2 regions of the Saccharopolyspora sp. NPDC002578 genome follow, and region 1 is predicted to be linked to the other one. Evidence: riboswitches for the same ligand, from Rfam matches in the RefSeq annotation. Region 1 holds a riboswitch; the other holds the start of a gene.
What was found. A riboswitch is a leader RNA that binds a small molecule or an ion and turns the genes downstream of it on or off. The one in region 1 is predicted to bind cobalamin.
Positions count from the first base shown of each region.

Region 1 (7,785 bases):
GGGGAACGACTCGACGGCCCGGGACTCGGCCGGGCTCGACAGCAGCCGTTCGACCATCGGGGTCCTGATCGCGCCGGGGGCGAGGGCGTTGAGCCGGATGCCCGCGCCCGCCCACTCGGGCAGCACCGCGCGGCGGCGCACCCAGTGGCTCACCGCGAGCTTCGACGCGGCGTAGATCATCAGCGGGGCGGCTCGGCCGAAGTGCCTGACGCTGCGGATCGCCTTCTCCGGGTCGCCGTCGAGGAAGGCGGTGATCGTGCGGCGCGGGACCAGCGGGGTGGTCGTCGTGGCGTTGCTGGAGAACACGACCACCTTGGCCTTCTCCGCCGCGGCGAGAGCGGGCCGCCAGGCTTCGAGCAGCTCGACGACGCCGAAGTAGTTGACCTGGGCGACCGCCGGTCCGCTGCCGGGAGCCGGCCCCAGTCCTGCGGCGAGGACGGCACCGTCGAGGCGCCCGCCCGCCGCGCGCAGCACACCTGCCGCCGCCGCGCGCCGGCCTTCCGGTGTCGAGAGGTCGGCGGGGACGTCGGCTTCTTCGACGTCGACCCCGATGACGGTGTGGCCCGCGGCGCGAAGCTTGTCGGCCGCGGCCTTTCCCATGCCGGACGCGGATCCGGTCACGGCGTGCACGCCCATGACCCACCTCCCTGCCGGTGCGACGACACTGCGGGCCCCTTTCCGCATGACCTGCGTAGCTGGTCGCTCAGCGGCTTCCGCGCTGCCCGTTTTCCTGGTGTGGCCGCGATTTCTCGTGTGGCAGCCCTACACGGCGAAATCGCTGTCTTCGCGAGGAAGCCGCTGAGGACCCGCCGGTGGTCGTGTTGCTCAAGCCGGTCACTGCTCAGTGGCTGCGCCACTGACGAGACACCGATCAACAGACTGCGAGGACTCCCGACACCTTATTGGCTCACTGAGACAAAAACAATGGTTCGGTTATCCTCCGGGCGATGTCCACCACCGATGCGGGCGGTCCCGCTCCCCGCCGCGGTCGCCCGACGGTGCTCGATCGCGGTGCGGTCGCCACGGCCACGTTCCGGCTCTGGACCGAGCACGGTTACGACGCGGTCGGCTGGAGCGACATCGCGGAGGCGACCGGGGTCAGCGTGCGCACGCTCGTCCGGCACTTCTCCCGCAAGTCCGAGATCGCGTGGGTCGGCGTGCCCGCCGCCACGAAGCGGCTCCGCGAGGCGTTGCGCGCCACGCCGGACGACCTCCCCGTCGGCGACGCGGTCCGGCGGAGCGTCCTGGCCTCGGTCTCGCACGACCCGATGCTGGCGTCCGCCGGTGTCGATTGGGTGCGCGTCGTCTACGCGCAGGAGGAGATCGCCGGTTCCGCCGGAGCCGCCTACCGGCCGTGGATCGAGGAACTCGCCGGGTACATCGCCGGGCGCGTCCCCGAGATCACCCGGGCGGCCGCGACGGCCGTCGCGAGCGGCTACCAGGCGGCGACGTTCGCGGCGCTCGTCGCCTGGAGCGAGGGCGGGGCGCGCGGCGACGCCGTGGCCGCGACCGACGAAGCGCTGCGATGGCTGGAGATTCCGCCCCGCCCGCGAACAGGGTGAGCCACCCGGATCCGAGCGGCGCGAGAAGGGAACGGCCCCGTCCGGTTGACCGGACGGGGCCGCACGAGGGGTGCCGGGGGCGGGAGCGGTGGGAACGACTACCGCCCCCGGCTTCGGATCAGCCGGAGGCCGGGCGCACGGCCTCCGTCGCGCTGATCACGTTCTTGAGCGCGGTCTCCACCTCCGCGTAGCCGCGGGTCTTGAGACCGCAGTCCGGGTTGACCCACAGGCGTTCCGCGGGCACCGCCGCCAGCGCCGCCTTCAGCAGGTCGGTGACCTCCCCGGCTTCCGGGACGCGCGGCGAGTGGATGTCGTACACGCCCGGCCCGACCCCGCGGGCGAACCCGACCGCGTTGAGGTCGTCGAGCACCTCCATGCGCGAGCGGGCCGCCTCGATGCTCGTCACGTCCGCGTCCAGCGCCACGATCGCGTTGATCACGTCGCCGAACTCCGAGTAGCACAGGTGGGTGTGGATCTGGGTGCTCTCGGCGATGCCGGAGGTGGCGAGGCGGAACGATTCCACCGCCCAGTCCAGGTAGTCCTGGTGCGCGGCGGAACGCAGCGGCAGCAGTTCGCGCAGCGCGGGCTCGTCGACCTGGATCACCCGGATGCCCGCGTTCTCCAAGTCCTTGACCTCGTCCCGGATGGCGAGCGCGACCTGCCGCGCGGTGTCGCCCAACGGCTGGTCGTCGCGCACGAACGACCAGGCGAGGATGGTGACCGGTCCGGTCAGCATGCCCTTCACCGGTTTCTCGGTGAGCCGCTGCGCGTACTTCGCCCAGTCCACCGTGATCGGCTCGGGCCGGGACACGTCGCCGAACAGGATCGGCGGGCGCACGCAGCGCGACCCGTAGGACTGCACCCAGCCGTTGTGGGTGCTCACGAATCCGTCCAGGTGCTCGGAGAAGTACTGCACCATGTCGTTGCGCTCCGGCTCGCCGTGCACCAGCACGTCGAGGCCCAGGTCTTCCTGCAGCCGGATGACGCGTTCGATCTCGTCCCGCATCCGCTGCTTGTAGGTGGCCTGGTCGATGCTGCCGGAGCGCAGTGCGGCGCGAGCCTTGCGCACGTCGGTGGTCTGCGGGAAGGAGCCGATCGTCGTCGTCGGCAGCGGCGGCAGGCGCAGCGATTTCCGCTGCGCGGCGAGCCGTTTCGCGTAGTCCCCGCGCTGGGCGTGCTCGGGTTTGAGCGCGGTGAGCCGGGCCTGCACCCGGTCGTTGCGCACCCGTTCGGCGTTCGCCCGGTCCGCGATGCGCCGGCGGCCGTCCTCCAGCTGCTCGGACACCGAGTCGCGGCCCTGGTGCAGCGCGCGGTCGAGGACGACGACCTCGTCGACCTTCTGCGCCGCGAACGCCAGCCACGACTTCACCTGCGGGTCGATGTCGGTCTCGGCTTCGACGTCGTAGGGCACGTGCAGCAGCGAGCACGAGGTGCTCACGGCCACCTCGCCCGCGAGGCCCAGCAGCGTCGCCGCTTTCGCCAGCGCCCCGTCCAGGTCGGTGCGCCAGATGTTGCGGCCGTCGACCAGGCCCGCGACCAGCGTCTTGTCCCGGAGCCCGGAGACCGACGGCAGTTCGTCGACGGTGCGTTGACCTGCGACGAGGTCCACGCCGAGCGCTTCGACCGGCGAGGACGCCAGCACGCCCAGCGCATCGCCGAGGTCGCCGAAGTAGGAGGCGACCAGGATCTTCGGGCGCTGCGCGAGCTCGCCGAGCCTGCGGTAGGCGGTGCGCAGCGCGTCCAGGTCGGCCTGCGAGCGGTCCGCGGCGAACGCCGGTTCGTCCAGCTGGACCCACTCCACGCCCGCGCGGTGCAGCTCGCCCAGCAGTTCCGCGTAGGCCGAGACGAGCTCGTCGACCTTGTCCAGCGGCCGGAACGACGCGGGCGCGCCGTCCCGCGGCTTCGACAGCAGCAGGAACGTCAGCGGGCCGACCACGACCGGGCGGGTCTTGACGCCCAGCTCAGCGGCTTCGTGGTACTGGTCCACCACGGTCTGGTCGGACAGCCGGAACGCGGTCTCCGGGCCGATCTCCGGCACGATGTAGTGGTAGTTCGTGTCGAACCACTTAGTCATCTCCAGCGGTGGCGCGGATTCCACGCCGCGCGCCATCGCGAAGTAGGTGTCGAGCGGGCTCAGCCCCAGCTCCGCGAAGCGGGGCGGTACCGCGCCGAAGGTGACGGCGGCGTCGAGAACCTGGTCGTAGTAGGAGGAAGTGTTCCCCGGCACGGAGTCCAGACCGGCATCGCGCAGCGAGCGCCACGCGTCGGTGCGCAGCGTGCGGGCGACTTCGCGCAGCTCCGGCTCACCGATGCGGGACTTCCAGTAGTTCTCCAGTGCCCGTTTCAGTTCCCGGTTCGGTCCGATCCTGGGATACCCGAGCACGGTGGATCCGATGGTGCTGGTCAACGCTCTCTCCTCGCGAGCTGGACGACAGTTCTGCGAGGTTCGGGCAGGCGTGATCGGCACCCGTCGCCGCGGACGGCGACTCGTCGACCAGGTCCTCCCGCGAGACCTCGCAACAGCGCGCGTCGCGTGGACGCGCGCACCGGCGGCAGGTCTTCGGACTCGTGGGCGTTCCCGGAGGACCGGGGTTCCTACTGGCCGTCGCTTCCCGAGCTCGCGCCCAGTGCTGTGACCGGTCTTCTCAGACCGGTGACGGCGTTCGTTCCCACTCACCGCTGCGGGGCAGTCCCGGATTCGCACCGGGTTCCCTCTTGCCTCGCGCAGCGCCGCTTTCGCAGAGCTGTGCGAACCACCAGCACTTCGGAGGCTACTTGCTTCTGGCGGGAAGACAAGGCCTTGACGTCCCGGTCACCCGGCGTGCACGTGGCCGCGCACGCGAGGATTTCCCGGCCCGGCGGGCAACCCGCGGCGCTCGGGAGCGTCTTCAGGACAGGTGGGGGGAGCGGTTCCCGTCCTGCCGAGCAGGTGGATTCGAGAGGGAGAAAACTGTGGGGATCAACGGAATTCGAGCAACCGTGAGCATCGGCGCGTTGGCCGCGGCGATGGCCCTGGCCCCGTTCGGCGTCGCCACCGCGGATTCGACCGATACGTCCACAGTGGACTTGAACGGTGATGGGACGCCGGACACCGCGACGCTGGCCGCCGTCGGTGACGGCTCGCGGCAGGTCCTCAAGTTCACAGTGGACGGACGCGTCACCGAGGCGACGCTGACCGGTGACGCCTACGCCGGTACGCGGCCCATGCGGGTGCTCGACGTCAACCACGACGGCAAGCAGGAACTGCTGGTGAGCGAGTCCGTCGGGGCGAACACCGAGTGGTTCGGCGTCTGGGATCTCGGCGCCGACGGCGCCCCGCGCGAGATGACCACTCAGGACGGTCGGCCGCTCAAGATCAACGAAGGTGGCGGCGTCGCCGCGCGGCTCGGCTACGAGTGCGCCCCGGCCGGGTCGGACGGCCGCGTGCTGATCACCCTCGCGGCGTCGAACGAGAGCCAGACGGCCGAGCCCGCCTACGACGGCAAGCGCGTCGCCTACGACGTGCGAGACGGCGTGGCCACCCCGGTCGACGAATACCCGTTCGCCGGGGTCGGCCAGGACGACCCGGTGCTGGTCGTGGAGCCCGGCACCTGCGCGTGACCGGACGCCGGGGCCGTCGTGCCGGATTGCGGCGCGGCGGCCCCGGCGCATCTCCGCCGATCGCGCGGCCGTGACTCCTTTGTGACCGTTCAAGGGCTTCGAGCGCCCGTCGCGGGGTCTGTTCCAGGGCTGAGTTGTCGATCAGCTTGCCGTTCGATACCGGCTCTGCAACGCCGATGGCGTCGGTACCACTGTCGACGGAGAGGCCGGTTACCCTGCTTCCTGCAGCTCACGTGAGCGATGCGCGGGCCCTCGTAGCTCAGCTGGACAGAGCAAAGGACTTCTAATCCTTAGGTCGCAGGTTCGAGTCCTGCCGGGGGCGCCTTTTCACCGGTCACCGGGGATGGGGAGAATCTCGACCAAGATCACCTCTGGACCCTACCCCGGTTGCGCGACGTAGTGGCGCGTAGTGGGTGGAGCGGGATCACCCGCGAGCCGCCGAAGAAGCGTAGGATCAGGGTACCGGAGGCGTTCGACTATCCGCGGTCTCGCGGGTGCCGCTTCGGGCGCACCACGATTGTCCGGCCCGATCGGGCTTGGGACGGGGGCGCCGAGATGACCTCGGTTCTGCTTGACTCAACATCCGCACAACACCGAACTACTTCCGCGCCGCGCTTGCAGATGAAGGCCGCGGGCGTCGCCCGCGACCGTTTCGACGGCGGCTGGTGGCCGCGCACCGCGGAGCCGGTCCGCGAGTTCACCGAACTGGTGTCCGCGCTCGGCGACGAGGTCGGGCCGGTCAGCCGCGTGTCCTACCCCCTCGCTACGTGGGGCGCGGTCGACCGAAAAATGATCATCGGAGGTCGGCTGGTGCGGTTCGACGGTTTCCGGGCCATGGACCCGCGCACCGTCGCGGTGATCGGTGCGGACCGTCGGCGGGCGAGCCTGCTGGTCGTGCCACCGGGCGCCGCTGACGGCGCGGCACGGGCGGCGCTGAGTTCGGCCGCCGGACTCGCGGGCCCCGATGACGCAGCCGTGCCGGTGCCGCTCCCGCAAGGGGCGGACGGTGCGGAGCAGCGGTGGGAGGCCGAAGGAGGCCGGGTGGCAGCCGTCCGCTGAGCGGTTCGGCAGTGCCACCCACCGGAGATCGGCCGAAGGTCGGCCGATCCAGCGCAAGAGGAGTTTCATTGACCAGTACCTACACCCCTTCGTCCACCGCCGACGGCGTCGAGCCCGCGGTGTTCAGCCACCCCGAGGACCAGCATCCGCCCGCCCGCCCGGTGGCAGGTGGGCGAACCGATCGTCGCTCCCGGGACATCCGCTTCTCCGAGCAGTCGGCCAACGCGGGTCGATGAGCGAGTCGCCGCCGAGTACCGGAGAACGCACCGGTAGCGAGTTCGCCGAGCTGTCCCGCGAGGTTCGCGAGGCGGGACTGCTGCGGCGCAGGCACGGCTACTACGGGTTGAAGATCGCGGGGAACCTGCTGGCGTTCGCGGGCCTGTGGACGGCGTTCGCCTTCCTCGGCGACAGCTGGTGGCAACTCGTCATCGCAGCGCTGCTGGCGGTCGCGTTCGCGCAGCTCGCCTTCATCGGCCACGACGCGGGGCACAAGCAGATCTTCCGGGGCCGCCGTCCCAACGACGTGCTCGGCACGGTGCACGGCGGCTTGGTCGGCATGAACTTCCAGCAGTGGGTCAGCGGGCACAACCGCCACCACGCCAACCCGAATCACGAGGAGCACGATCCGGACCTGGACGTGCCCGCCGTCGTGTTCACCGGCGCGCAAGCACGCCTGCGGACCGGTTTCCTCCGCTGGATGGCCAAGCACCAGGCGGTGCTGTTCTTCCCGCTGCTCACGCTCGAAGGTCTCAACCTGCACGTCTCCGGGATCCGGGCGGTGCTGAGTGGGGAGACGAAGCGCCGTCGAGTCGAAGGCGCGGTGCTGGCGACGCACGTCGTGCTGTACCTCGCGGCGGTGTTCCTGGTGCTCTCGCCCGGGCTCGCCGTCGTGTTCATCCTCGTGCACCAGGCGTTGTGGGGCGTGTACATGGGTTGCGCGTTCGCGCCCAACCACAAGGGCATGCCCACCATGACCGGAGACAAGATCGACTTCATGCGCAAGCAGGTGCTGACCTCGCGCAACATCCGCGGTGGGCCGATCACCGATTTCGTCCTCGGCGGGTTGAACTACCAGATCGAGCACCACTTGTTCCCGAACATGCCCAGGCCGCACCTGCGCCGAGCGCAGCCCATCGTGCAGCGGTTCTGCGCCACGCACGGGATCTCGTACACCCAGGCCGGAATCGCGCAGTCCTACCGCCACGTGCTGCGGCACCTGCACGAGATGGGCGCGCCCCTGCGGGCCGCCGACCGGGTGCGGCGCGCGGCTTGATGAACCCGCCGGTGCCGGGGCGGAACGTCCCGCCCGGCACGGGCGCCGGTGCGCGGGGCCGCCTGCGCTGACGACGCCGGTCCGGAGCCGGTGTCCGGGAACGAGCTGGGCACCGGGGCGGCGAACCGGTCACGGCGCACCCGAAATCGCAGGTCAGAGTGCAGAAGTTAGGCTCGTTCCGTGGCTTCTGAGACCGTTACGCCCGATCCGCGCACCAGGTCCACCACCGTCGGGATCTTGGTCGTCACGGCCGGGATCCTCGCCGCGGTGGTGGCCGCGGCGCTCACCGCG
Region 1 is NZ_JBSFWJ010000006.1:14,051-21,835, reverse strand. It holds gene ACWD38_RS04970 (SDR family oxidoreductase) at 1-636, opposite strand, end outside; gene ACWD38_RS04965 (TetR/AcrR family transcriptional regulator) at 948-1,562, shown strand; gene metE (5-methyltetrahydropteroyltriglutamate--homocysteine S-methyltransferase) at 1,681-3,969, opposite strand; cobalamin riboswitch at 4,097-4,335, opposite strand; gene ACWD38_RS04955 (FG-GAP repeat domain-containing protein) at 4,542-5,162, shown strand; tRNA gene ACWD38_RS04950 (tRNA-Arg) at 5,411-5,484, shown strand; gene ACWD38_RS04945 (DUF5994 family protein) at 5,784-6,221, shown strand; gene ACWD38_RS04940 (hypothetical protein) at 6,290-6,457, shown strand; gene ACWD38_RS04935 (fatty acid desaturase family protein) at 6,454-7,494, shown strand; gene ACWD38_RS04930 (cytochrome c oxidase assembly protein) at 7,675-7,785, shown strand, end outside.

Region 2 (7,785 bases), on a different contig from region 1:
GGAGGGCCGGTGAAGTTCGTCCGGATCGTCACCGCGGGTCCGCCGGCGGCGGACAGGACCGCGCTCGGCTCCTGCACGGCCGGTCTCGGCCTGCCCGCCATCGCCTCGAGACCGGACCAGTCGCCGCCGGCCGCCGCGTCCACCGCGCGGGCGCGCTCCAGGTCGCCGACCTCGCTGGTCGCGCCGGCGTCGTCGAACACCAGCGTCCAGCCGTGGACCCGGCCCGCCAGCAGCACCGCGACGCAGTCGGGGTCGCCGAGGGCCGCGCGCGGCAACGAGGTGTGCTCGTCGGTGGACTGCGCGGGCAACGTGCACGGCACGGCGGAACCGGCGTCGAGGCCGAGCAGCTCCAGCGCCGCGCGCGGTGCGACGTCGCGCACCAGGTGCGCGGTGGAGTGGCCGATCACGTCCAGTTCGGACAGCCAGATCGGGCGATCATCGGCGTCCAGGGTTCCAGGTGGAAAACCAGGTGTGGGCAAGACATCTCCTCGGAGTGGGGAAGGGCGGGCCGACGGGCGAGCTCAGCCGAACGGCAGCATCACCAGGTCGGCGCCGCGGACGTCCGCCGACGTCCAGGAGGTGATCCCCGCGAGCGCGCAGCCCATGCGGATGACCGCCTCCGGGTCGCGCTCACCCGGATCGAGGTAGTCCTGCTCGACGATCCCGGCGGCCTCGACGGCGTCCTTGAGCCTGCCCTCCAGCTCGGGCGCGATCCCGTCGAGGTCGTCGGAGTTCGTCCACAGCACCTCTTCGCCGTGCTCGGCGAACACGAGGCCGCAGCTCGGCCCGCTGAAGTTGTTCGCCAGGGTCAACGCCGACCCGCCGGTCCGGGACAGCGCCACGGCGGGATCCACCAAGGCGCCGTCGACGCCCGAGACCTCGGAGGTCATGCCCGCGTCGTCGAGGACGAAGGTCCAGCCGCCGATCCGTCCGGCCAGCAGCACCGCGCTGCACTCGACGTCGCCGAGCGCGGTGCGCGGCAGCGAGGTGTGCTCGTCGGAGCGCTCCGGCGGCAAGGTGCACGGCCGCACGTGCCGGAGCTTCGCCCCCAGCACCTCCAGCGCTTCGAGCGGCTGCAGGTCGCGCACCAGGTGCACGAGCTGGTGCGGGTCCTCCGCGCCGAGATCGGAGATCCATGCGGGGCCGCCTTCGGAATCCAGGGTGTCCGCGGGGAACGTCGGTGCTGTCATCGGTGGTCCTCGTCAAGCGTCGATCTTGTGATGGCGACACTCTGCACCAGACCCCCGACAACGAGCCCCGCGAGCACCCGGGTCGTCCGTTCGGTGGAACCGGCGGGCTGCGCGATGAGTTCCCGCGCACCGAGCGGTCGAACTCGTGGAACGGACGATTCGAGGAGGACGACGATGAGCTTGCCCGAGGTCGTGTCGCGGGAGGAATGGCTCGCCGCGCGCAAGGAACTGCTGGCGAGGGAGAAGGCGGCGACGAAGGCGCGGGACGCGCTCAACGCGGACCGGCGGCGGTTGCCGATGGTCCGCATCGACGAGGACTACCGGTTCGACGGCCCGGACGGGACGGCCACCTTGCTCGACCTGTTCGGCGGGCGCCGCCAGCTGCTGATCTACCACTTCATGTTCGACCCGAGCTGGGACGCGGGCTGCCCGAGCTGCTCGGGGTTCGTCGACCAGTTCGGCGACCTCACGCACCTGCGCGCGCGGGACACCTCGCTGGTCGTGGTCTCGCGGGCGCCGCTGGACAAGATCGAACCGTTCAAGGAGCGGATGGGCTGGACGTTCCCGTGGTACTCCTCCGGCGGCGGCCGGTTCAACCACGACTTCCACGTCACCCACGACGAATCGGTGTCGCCGATCGAGTACAACTACCGCACCAGGGCGGAGCTGGAGCGGGCCGGGGTCGGCTACTACGTCGAAGGCTCCGAGCCGTTCGAGCTGCCCGGCCTGAGCGTGTTCCTGCGTGACGGGGACGCCGTGTTCCACACCTACTCCACGTACGCGCGCGGCCTCGACGGCCTCGGCAGCACCACGAGCCTGCTCGACCTCACCGCGCTGGGCAGGCAGGAGGAGTGGGAGGAACCGAAGGGCCGGGCGAGTGCCGTCGGCGCTCCGGCGGGCAGCGACAAGGTCCGCTACCACGACGAGTACTGATCACCGGCGGCGCAGCGGGGTCGGGCGATGACCGCGGGTCCGCCCGCATCGGGTGGTTCACATGTTTCTTGACAACGATCAACGCAGGCTGAAAGGTTGTCGCGACGTTCCACTGCGACGGTGTGCAGGAAGCCGGTGAGGAATCCGGCGCGGTCCCGCCACTGTGAATGGGGAGCCGCGTCCACTGGGGCCACTGCCGGGAAACCGGTGGGAAGGCGGGGCGCGGCGCTGATCCATGAGCCAGGAGACTGGCACCGTCGTACCGATTCGCACGGGGTCGCGGAGCCCCGAGGAGGTACGAAGTGCACCCGAACTCGTTGTACGCGCCGGATTCCGGTCGGTCCCCCGAGTCCTGCCGCGCCGCGTGAGCGGCGTGCTCGGCCGCAGGCGGCTGCTCGCGGGTGTCGCGGGAGCGTTCGCCGCGGTGCCCCTGGTGTCCTGTTCCGGCGGTTCCGGGTCGAGCCCGGGGCGGCTGCGGGTGGCGTTCCCCGCGGGCGGGGCGACCGAATCCCTGGACCCGCACACCGGCTCGCTGTTCGTCGACCAGGCGAGGGCGAAAGCGCTGTTCGACACGCTCGTCGGCTACGCCGACGACATGAGCGTGGTGCCCCGCCTCGCCGAGTGGTGGCAGCCTGATCCGACCGGCACCCGCTGGCGGATCCGGCTGCGCCCGGCGAAGTTCCACGACGGACGCCCGGTGACCGCCGAAGACGTGCTCTACACGTACCGGCGCATCGCCGACGACTCCACCGCGGCGCAGGCGAGCGCGCACTTCGGAGACGTGGACTTCGCGGCCAGCACGGCGATCTCGGCCACCGAACTGGAACTGGTGCTCGGCGCGCCGAACTTCGAGTTCCCCGCCGCGTGGGGCGCCCCCGCCACCGAGATCGTGCCCGCCGGAACGACCGACTTCACCGCCCCCGTCGGCTCCGGACCGTTCCGCTTCGTGTCCTTCGAACCCGGCAAACCCGCCGTGTTCGCGCGGTTCGACGACCACTGGTCCGGCCCGGCCACCCCGGCCGAGCTGGAGTTCGTGCCGATGGAGGAGGAGAGCGCGCGGGTCAACGCGCTGCTGTCCGGTCAGGTCGACTACGCCCACGACGTCAGCGCGAACTCGGTGCGACTGCTGGAGCAGGGCGGCCGGGCGCGCGTGCACTCCGCGCCGTTCGGCACCATGCAGTCGCTGCTGCTCAAGGTCGACCGGCCCCCGTTCTCCGACCCCAGGCTGGTGCGCGCGGTGCGGGCGGGGCTGGACCGCCGAGCGCTGCTCGACATCGCGCTCAGCGGCCAGGGACGGATCGGCAACGACCTGTTCGGCGCCGGTCTGCGGTTCTACCCGGCGGGCCTGCCCGAACCCGTCCGCGACCCGGAGCTCGCCCGGTCGCTGCTGCGGGAGGCCCGCGCCGACGGGCTCGGCTGGGAGTTGCAGACCAGCTCCGTCGACCCGTACTTCGAGTCGGCGGCGAGCCTCATCTCCCAGCAGCTGGGCGACATCGGGATGCGCGTGACGCCGCGGGTCGGGCCGTCGGAAACGTACTTCTCCGACATCAAGGAGCACGGCGTGGCCTCCCTGAGCAGGACCGCCGCGTTGCCGGTGCCGACGTTCCTCGGCCAGCGCATGACCTCCGACGCGGGCGGCAACAACTACACCGGCTACCGCTCCGCCGAATTCGACGCGCTGCACGCCGAAGCTCTGTCCACAGCCGACGAACATCGGCGGGCGGCCCTGCTGGCGCGGGCGCAGCGGTTGTCGCGGGAGCACAGCGGCATGGTGGTGTGGGGCTTCAGCGGCTGGAACGTCGCCACCTCCGACCAGGTGTCCGGCGTGCGCGGAGCACCACCGAACTCCCTGGACTGGGCCCGGTTCGACCGGGTGAGCGTGGGGTGATCGCGCTCGCTCCGCGGCTGCGCGGGGCGGCCCCCGGTGCTCGGGTGCTCGGCGCGGTGCTGTCCCGGATCGGCGTCGCGGTGGCGCAGATCGCGCTGGTCGCCGTCGGCGTGTTCGCGCTCACCGCGCTGCTGCCCGGCGACACCGCCGAAGTCGTCCTCGGCGAGCACGCCGACACCGGGCAGGTCGACGCGCTGCGGCGGCGCCTCGGCCTGGACGAGCCGCTGGGCACCCGATTCCTGGACTGGGCGGCGGGAATCCTGCACGGCGACCTCGGCACCTCGCTGCGCACCGGGCGCCCGGTTGTCGACGAGATCGCGGGCAACGCCGCGACGACGGTGCTGCTGGCGGTGCTGACCCTGCTGATCGTGCTGCCGCTGGCGCTGTGGCTGGGCGCGCGCAGCGGACTGCGCGCCGGATCCCGGTTCGACCGCTCGGTGAACTTCGCGGTGGTGCTGCTGAACTCGGTGCCCGAGTTCGCGCTGGCGCTGCTGCTGGTGGGCGTGTTCTCGGTGCAGGCGGGCTGGTTGCCCGCGACGGCCGCCGGGTTGTCCGGCTGGTCGTTGGCGGCCGAACCCGCGGTGCTGGTGCTGCCGGTGGCGGTCCTGGTGGCCAAGCAGCTGTCCGCGCTGGCCAGGCAGGTCCGCGCCGGCGTGGTGGTCGCGAACTCCGCGGAGTTCGCGACGCACGCGCGACGCGCCGGGCTCGGTGCGCGCGCGGTGGTGCTGCGCCACGTGCTGCCGAACGCGATCGGCCCGGTGCTGCAACAACTCGGGCGCACCGTGGACGGGCTGCTCGGCGGCGTGGTCGTGGTGGAGGCGCTGTTCGCCCTCGACGGGCTCGGGTCCGGGTTCGTCGAGGCGGTGCGCGCCCGGGACCTGCCCGCGGTGCAGGGCTACGCGCTGCTGTTCGCCGCGGTCACGATCGGCGTCAACGCGGTCGTCGACCTGGCGGCGCGCCGGTTCCGGGCGGGCGCGCGATGAGCCGCGTCCTCGGCTGGGTGCTGCTCGGCGTGCCGCTCATGGCGGCGCTGGCCGGACCGCTGCTGACCGGGCCGGTGAACGCGGCGAGCGTCCCGCTGCTGCCGCCCGGCGGCGCGCACCCGCTCGGCACCGACGTGCTCGGCCGGGACGTGCTCGCCCTGGCGCTGCACGGCGGCGGATCGGTGCTGGCGCTGGCCGGGGGAGCGCTCGCGCTGTCCTACCTGGCGGGGGTGCCGCTGGCGCTGGCCGCGGTGGGCCAGCCGTACCGGTGGCTCGACCGGTGGCTCACCCGCGGCCTGGACCTGGTGCTGGCACTGCCCGGACTGCTGGTGCTGATGGTGCTGGCCGCCACCGGTACCCGGACGGCGGGCGCGCTCGTCGTCGCGGTGGCGCTGCTGCAACTGCCCGCCGTGGTGCGGATCGTGCGCGGTGCGGCGCTCGACGCGGGCCGGCGCGGCGCAGTGGAAGCGATGGCGCTGCAAGGGGAATCGTGGTGGCGCATCCACTTCGGCTACATCGGCCGCGGGGTGCTCGCGCCCGTCGCCGTGGACGCGGGCGGCAGGTTGAGCCTGGTGCTGTACCTCGTCGCCTCGGCGAACTTCCTCGGCCTGGGCCTCGATCCCGCCACCGCCGACTGGGCGGTGCTGGTGGAGCGCAACCAGGAGGCGCTGTTCCTGCAGCCGTGCGCGGTCCTCGTCCCGGCGGGCCTGCTGGTCGCCCTCTGCACCGGCATCAACCTCACCGTCGACCACCACCTGGTGACCGGCCGCGGCCCCAGCTGACCCCGGCCCCAGCCGTCACGTTGTGGACGATTCCCGCAATTTCGCGAGAAGTTGAACCACCCGAACGAGGCGAAACCCCCGCTCCGAGCCCATCGTGCCCCCGCTGATCTGCCGGAACGGTTGTCCACAGGGGATGTCGGACACGCCGGAGACCGTTGATTCCTCGCGAAATCGCGGGCGCCGGCCCGGCACGTCCGGGGTGGGGCCTTCGGCTCCGGCCCGAAGAGCGGGGCCGCGCACCAGGGCCGAGGTGCGCGCGGTTGCCCCCGATGGAGTGGGCGGCGCCGCCGTCCACCGCAGTGCCGTCGCGGCGGTCGGAGCAATTCGCCCCGGAGGACCTTGACCGCCGATGTGTTAGCGCTAACACTGGCGGCTCGATCCGATCGAGGCGGAAGCGGGGGGCGGCGATGGCCGAGGAATCCGGTGGTCCGGTGGCCGGTGCGCCGGGCCCGGTGCAGCGGGCCTCGCTGGCCGACGTCGCCCGGCTCGCCGGGGTCTCGCACATGACGGTGTCCCGCGTCGTCAACGGCACCGGGCCGGTGCGGGCCGACACCCGGCGGCGGGTGCTCGACGCCGTGCGGCGGCTCGGCTACCGGCCCAACCCGCACGCCCGGGGACTGGCCACCGGGCGGTCGCGGGTGCTCGGCGTGGTCGCGCTGGACTCCGTGCTCCACGGGCCGGCGAGCACGCTGTTCGGCATCGAGAACGCCGCCCGCGACTCCGGTTTCGGCGTCTCGGTGGCCAGCGTCCGCGAACCGGGCAGAGCGGGCATCGGTGAGGCGGTCGACGCGCTCAGCGCGCAGGGCGTGGCGGGCATCGTGGTCATCGCGCCGCACGCGGAGACGGGACGGGCGCTCGACGACGTCCCCGCGGGCGTGCCGGTCGTCGCGGTCGCCGACACCGAGCAGGCGCCGGTCCCGGTGGTCGCCGTGGACCAGCGCGACGGCGGGCGCCAGGCCACCGAGCACCTGCTCGCGCTCGGGCACGAGACGGTCTGGCACATCTCCGGTCCCGACGGCTGGTTCGAGACCGAGGCCCGCGAGCAGTCGTGGCGGGCCGCGCTGGAGGAGCGGGGCGCAGCGGTGCCTCCGGTGCTGCGCGGGGACTGGAGCCCCCGCTCCGGGTACGAGGCGGGGCGGAAGCTGCTGCGGTATCCGGGCGCGGACGCGGTGTTCGCGGCCAACGACCAGATGGCGCTCGGCCTGCTGCGCGCGTTGTCCGAAGCGGGCCGGTCCGTTCCGGGCGACGTGCGGGTGGTCGGGTTCGACGACGTGCCGGAAGCCGCCTACTACTCCCCACCGCTGACCACGGTGCGCCAGGACTTCCTGGCCCTGGGGCGCATGACGTGCGACCAGCTGCTCCGGCTGGTCGAAGGCGCGGCGGACGTGCCCGACCGCTCGATCGTCGCGGCCGAACTCGTGGTGCGCGACAGCACCGGAGCCCGCGACCCGTGACGCGGGCTCGGCGGTCCGCTCGATCCCTGAACGCACCGCTGATCCCTGCGAACCTCCGATCTTGTCGGCGGCGAAGCCGCTGAGCAGTGACCACGCACGCGGCCGGGTTTCCCGCGAGGACGGCGATTTCCCTCGCGGTGGAGCCGGGCCGGGACATCGACCCCGCAGCGCTGGGGTCCCGCCACCCGACCCCTACGCAGATCACCCCGGAAGGCCTCTTCGCCAACGAAGACGAGGAAACGAGAACCATGCTCAGTGCCGATGGCTTACGGCTGTCCATGAACTGGATGGACAACCTCATCCTGATCGTCTACTTCGCGGTGGTGCTGGGCATCGCCCTGGCCGCGAAGCGCAGTGTCCGCAACAGCCTGGACTTCTTCCTCTCCGGCCGATCGCTGCCCGCGTGGGTGACGGGGCTGGCGTTCGTGTCGGCGAACCTCGGCGCCACGGAAATCCTGGGCATGGCGGCGAACGGGGCGCAGTACGGCGCCTACACGATCCACTGGTACCTGATCGGCGCGATCCCGGCGATGGTGTTCCTCGGCCTGGTGATGA
Region 2 is NZ_JBSFWJ010000059.1:8,145-15,929, forward strand. It holds gene ACWD38_RS23120 (hypothetical protein) at 1-479, opposite strand, end outside; gene ACWD38_RS23125 (hypothetical protein) at 522-1,190, opposite strand; gene ACWD38_RS23130 (DUF899 domain-containing protein) at 1,365-2,123, shown strand; cobalamin riboswitch at 2,203-2,394, shown strand; gene ACWD38_RS23135 (ABC transporter substrate-binding protein) at 2,488-4,011, shown strand; gene ACWD38_RS23140 (ABC transporter permease) at 4,008-4,994, shown strand; gene ACWD38_RS23145 (ABC transporter permease) at 4,991-5,776, shown strand; gene ACWD38_RS23150 (LacI family DNA-binding transcriptional regulator) at 6,184-7,230, shown strand; gene ACWD38_RS23155 (sodium:solute symporter family protein) at 7,479-7,785, shown strand, end outside.
Region 2: another riboswitch for cobalamin. It lies ahead of ACWD38_RS23135 (ABC transporter substrate-binding protein); the one in region 1 lies ahead of metE (5-methyltetrahydropteroyltriglutamate--homocysteine S-methyltransferase).